DNA from 2 places in the Levilactobacillus yonginensis genome. Region 1 is predicted to be linked to the other one. Evidence: predicted binding sites of a transcription regulator. Region 1 holds the regulator's gene; the other holds the start of a gene.

Region 1 (2,194 bases):
ATTATTGTGCAACAACGACCATTGCTGGCCGAAGTACACGGTCCTTCAAGAGATAACCCTTTTGGAGCACCTTGACTACCGTCTCTGCATCCTGTCCTGCCTCAGTAGGAACGGATTGCACGGCCTGATGACGCGTTGGGTCAAACTTTTGGCCCATTGCTTCAATCTCCGTGACGTTGTTACGCTTCAAGGCGTCTTCCAAATGATCATAGGTCATTTGGACACCCTTCTTAAGCTGAGCACCCGTATCATCGGTTGCTTCAACTGCGAGGGCCCGCTCCAGGTTATCGATCACGGGGAGCACGTCCTTTGCAAGTTGTTGGCCATCATACTTGATGAGCGTCGCCTGTTCCTTTTGGAACCGCGTCTGCATATTTTGAACCTCAGCTTCGGCCCGCAGGTACTTGTCCTCAAAGTCACTGGCTTTTTTTTCTAAGTCAATCACTTCTTGCGACTTGGGCGCCGCTTGGGCTTTCCCTGGCGCATCCTTGCCTTGCTCAGTCTTGCCTGGATCTTGCTTGGTTGTGGCGGCCTTTGCCGCAGTTTCATCATCAGTGGATGGTTGTTGCTTGTCAGCCACGATAAAAAACCTCCCTTTCTTTACTCGTCGTAAAACCGATAATAATCTAAAAGTTTTTTCGCGAGCTCTTCACGAAACGCACCGACAATTCCCAACATCCGCGAGTACGGCATGCGGGTCGGCCCGAGAATAGCAATCATGCCCTTCCCGTGCTGATCAACGTCATAGGTTGCGGTGATCAGGCTGTAATTACGTAACGCATCGTTGGTCATCTCATTACCGATCTGGACGGAAATGTTATCACGTGGTTGTCCTAAGACATTGGCAATATCATCACTCTGATCGATCAATGAGTACAGTGACTTCAGTGAATCGACGTCACTATCCTGTGAAAAATTCAACAGGTTAAGTCGGCCGCCGACGTAGAAGCGCTCCTGAGCTGCTCGAGTCAGCACATCGCCAAAGATATCCAAAAATCCGGTAGGGCTTTGAAGATAATTGCCGATCTGCACGGGGATGTCGAGTTGCAGTTTCTTGATGACTTCCGGTAGGGTCAACCCAACCAGTTGGTCATTAATCAGCCGCACGACGGCCTCTAACTGCTCACCCTTAACGTCCTCACTGACATCAAACGTCTGGTTTTCCACATCGCCACCGTCGGTCACCAGAATCGCCATGACCTGACGCCGACCTAACGGCACCAACCGAAACCCGCTTAACCGGGCATCCTTCAATTCTGGCTTCAACGTAAACGCCGTATACGACGTCAGATTGGACAGAATCGTGGCGGACTGTGAAATGATCTCGTCGATCTTGTGGAAATCCCCACCAAGTGAGGATTGAATCACGTCCATATCGTTTGGTTGTAGTGGATCTGGCTTGACCAGATGATCAACATAGTATCGATAGCCTTCCACCGAAGGAATGCGTCCAGACGAGGAGTGGGTCTTCTTAATCAATCCCTGTTCCTCTAACGCGGCCATCTCGTTACGAATTGTCGCTGAGCTTACGTGGATGGGTAACTGCTTGGCTAATGCCTTTGACCCCACCGGTACCCCGGTGTTTGTAAAGTCGCGGACAACGGCTCGCAGAATCATCATTTGTCTTTCTGAAAGCATCACAATCACCCCTTTTTTAGCACTCAAGCTACACAAGTGCTAAGACACATATATAATGTATCAAAACCCGGTTTTGAAGTCAAGAAATCCGGCAGAATTTTTAGCAAACTCTGCTGTCAAGTGCTAATTTTTTGAATTTTCCGCTGAATTCGTCCTAATCGGCGGTAAATGTCTCATATTTTCTGACAAATACTATCACCACTGATCGACCCCCACTTGTACCTAACCTTCAGTCCGTATTCTGATTGGTTAACTAAAAAGGAAGAGCGTCAATTACCGTTTGTCGCCCGTTTGCCTATAAATGTTTGAAAAACAAAAAAGGATTTGAGACTTTTGTCCCAAACCCTTCTTCATGCAACCAGTTCGTCCTTGCGCTACCATTTTTAGACAGCTAGTTTCGAACACCACCTAGTCTCAATTTAAATGGTAAGGCGAAAACTACTTAGTCAGCGGCTACTTGCTTAAAGTAGTCTCTGGTCGCCATTTCATCTTGCTTGAGCTGAGCCACCAGTGCGTCAGCACCGGCAAACTTGACTTCACCTCGCAGTCGGTGATG
Region 2 (2,194 bases), 640 kb from region 1:
GAACCAGTTTCCTTGCTTGCTGAAGAAATAGAAGCGATTTGGGCGATATCTTCCTTCGTTTTAACGTCGATAGACATCTTGTGCAGAGATTCAACGGCAGCGTTTGTTGCCTTTTCAATCCCACGACGGATACCAACAGGGTTGGCACCAGCAGTGACGTTCTTCATACCTTCGTTAACGATGGCTTGCGTCAAAACAGTCGCAGTCGTAGTCCCATCACCAGCGATATCGTTGGTCTTGGAAGCAACTTCGGAAACCAATTTGGCACCCATGTTTTCGAAATGGTCGTCTAATTCAATGGACTTAGCAATCGTCACACCATCGTTAGTGATGGTTGGGTTACCGTAGCTTTGTTCCAAAACAACGTTACGACCCTTAGGTCCTAAGGTGGTCTTAACGGTGTTCGCCAACTTATCTACACCAGCAAGCATCTTGCTACGTGCGTCTTCAGAGAACTTTAATTCTTTAGCCATTATTCTAATTCACCTCATACTAAATTTTTTAATTACGCTCTGTATCAGTGGGAAAGGTTAGTCAACAACTGCAACTAAGTCCTTTTCGTGTAAAACAAGGTACGTCGAGTCTTGGTACTTAACTTCCGTGCCGGCATACTTGTCGAACAATACCTTGTCGCCAACTTTAACAGTTGGGGCTACCTTATCGCCATTGTCTAACACACGGCCATCACCAACAGCAACAACGTTTGCCGTTGAAGGCTTTTCCTGCGCATTACTTGCCAAAACAATGCCACCAACCGTGGTTTCTTCTTCTTGTGGTTGATCCAAAATGACGCGGTCTCCTAATGGTTTTAACACTTGAATCCCTCCAATAAACTTACTTTTTAGCACTGTTAGCACTTGACTAACATAAGTGCTAATCACAATATCTAATATATGGTTTTTTTCGCTAAAAATCAAGGAATTTGACAAACTATTTTGCAACCGTTTCCGGAAATGCCTTAGCACCCATGAAAGCTCGCGAAAAATTAAATATTTGATAGCCGTTGACCTTTGTTTGGGGCTGAAGGCTGAAAAATAAACTACTGGTGTCAGCCCAGCATTAGCAACATTGCTACGACCAAATCTCTTCGCACTACGACGATCAGAGATTCCGCCTGTTATGGGGCCTATGCCACCATAGCTGATTAAATGACCCACTCCGTTTCCTAATTTAGGTGCTAGCACGATTGCTACAGCAGGTTTGACTAGCCTTCAAAGCTTTCAATTCTTCGTCAACGCAAAAAAAGAAGCCATGATTTTATCACGGCTTCCCCTCACCTAAGTGACGCATTGCAATACGCGTTGCTTAGTTTTTATCGTTATAATGTTCCAAGAAATAGATCAACGTTTGCAACTCGTTGGTCAAATCAACGTTTTGTACCCGAATGTTTTTTGGCACCGTGATCCGCAGTGGTGTGAAGTTCAAGATACCCTTGATACCACCAGCAATGGCGTTGTTCGTTACCTCTTGTGCAACGGGTGATGGCACGGTCAAAATTGCCACTTCAATCTGTTGTTCTTCCAGCTGCGTTCGTAAATCAGTCATAGGATAGATCGGTACCCCACTCTGAATGGTGTTTGCGATGTCTTCATTCACGTCAAAAGCTGCACTGATCCGAACATTACTGTCTTGGTGAAAGTTGAAATTCAACAACGCGTGACCCAAGTTACCAACACCGATCAAGGCAACGTTGGTCAAGCGATCTTGGTTCAAGATCTTCTTGAAAAACTTCAATAAACTTTCGACATCATATCCGTAACCTCGTTTACCTAGGGCACCGAAGTAGGAAAAATCACGCCGAATAGTTGCAGAATCAACTTTAACGGCCTCTGATAGCTCGGTCGATGAAACACGTGTCTTGTCCGCGTCCAGCAAAATATTCAGGTAACGGTAGTAAATTGGTAACCGTTTAGCTGTTGCGCGGGGAATCTTTTGGTCTGTCAAATGAGGGCCCTCCTAATCAATAGCACTCGTTGTCACTCCGTAAATGACAACATACACTTTAAATACAATCCGATTGTGAAATTAACTTTCTTAAAGATTATAGCATAACCACTCGTCTTGTGAAACAAATTGCAAATATTTTTCACAATTTTTTACAAATTTCGGTCTAGAGTCAGAATATGATAAAATAGATTGTATTGGTAACCATTGTGCTTAGCCCCCACGGCTGGTAGCGTCCCATCGCGGTTTA

The links. The regulator HrcA, encoded in region 1, represses chaperone genes, less so after heat shock. The targets are predictions, from matches to a motif close to TTAGCACTCNNNNNNNNNGAGTGCTAA.
Region 2: groES (co-chaperone GroES) is a predicted target of HrcA. The motif match lies at 851-877, and genes of this name have one in related genera.

What each region holds. Positions count from the first base shown of each region.
Region 1 is NZ_OZ061549.1:368,208-370,401, reverse strand. Features, by position in the region: gene grpE (nucleotide exchange factor GrpE) at 2-580, opposite strand; gene hrcA (heat-inducible transcriptional repressor HrcA) at 601-1,638, opposite strand; gene ribF (riboflavin biosynthesis protein RibF) at 2,081-2,194, opposite strand, start outside.
Region 2 is NZ_OZ061549.1:1,003,369-1,005,562, forward strand. Features, by position in the region: gene groL (chaperonin GroEL) at 1-473, opposite strand, end outside; gene groES (co-chaperone GroES) at 531-815, opposite strand; gene AB3Y94_RS04970 (redox-sensing transcriptional repressor Rex) at 1,306-1,944, opposite strand.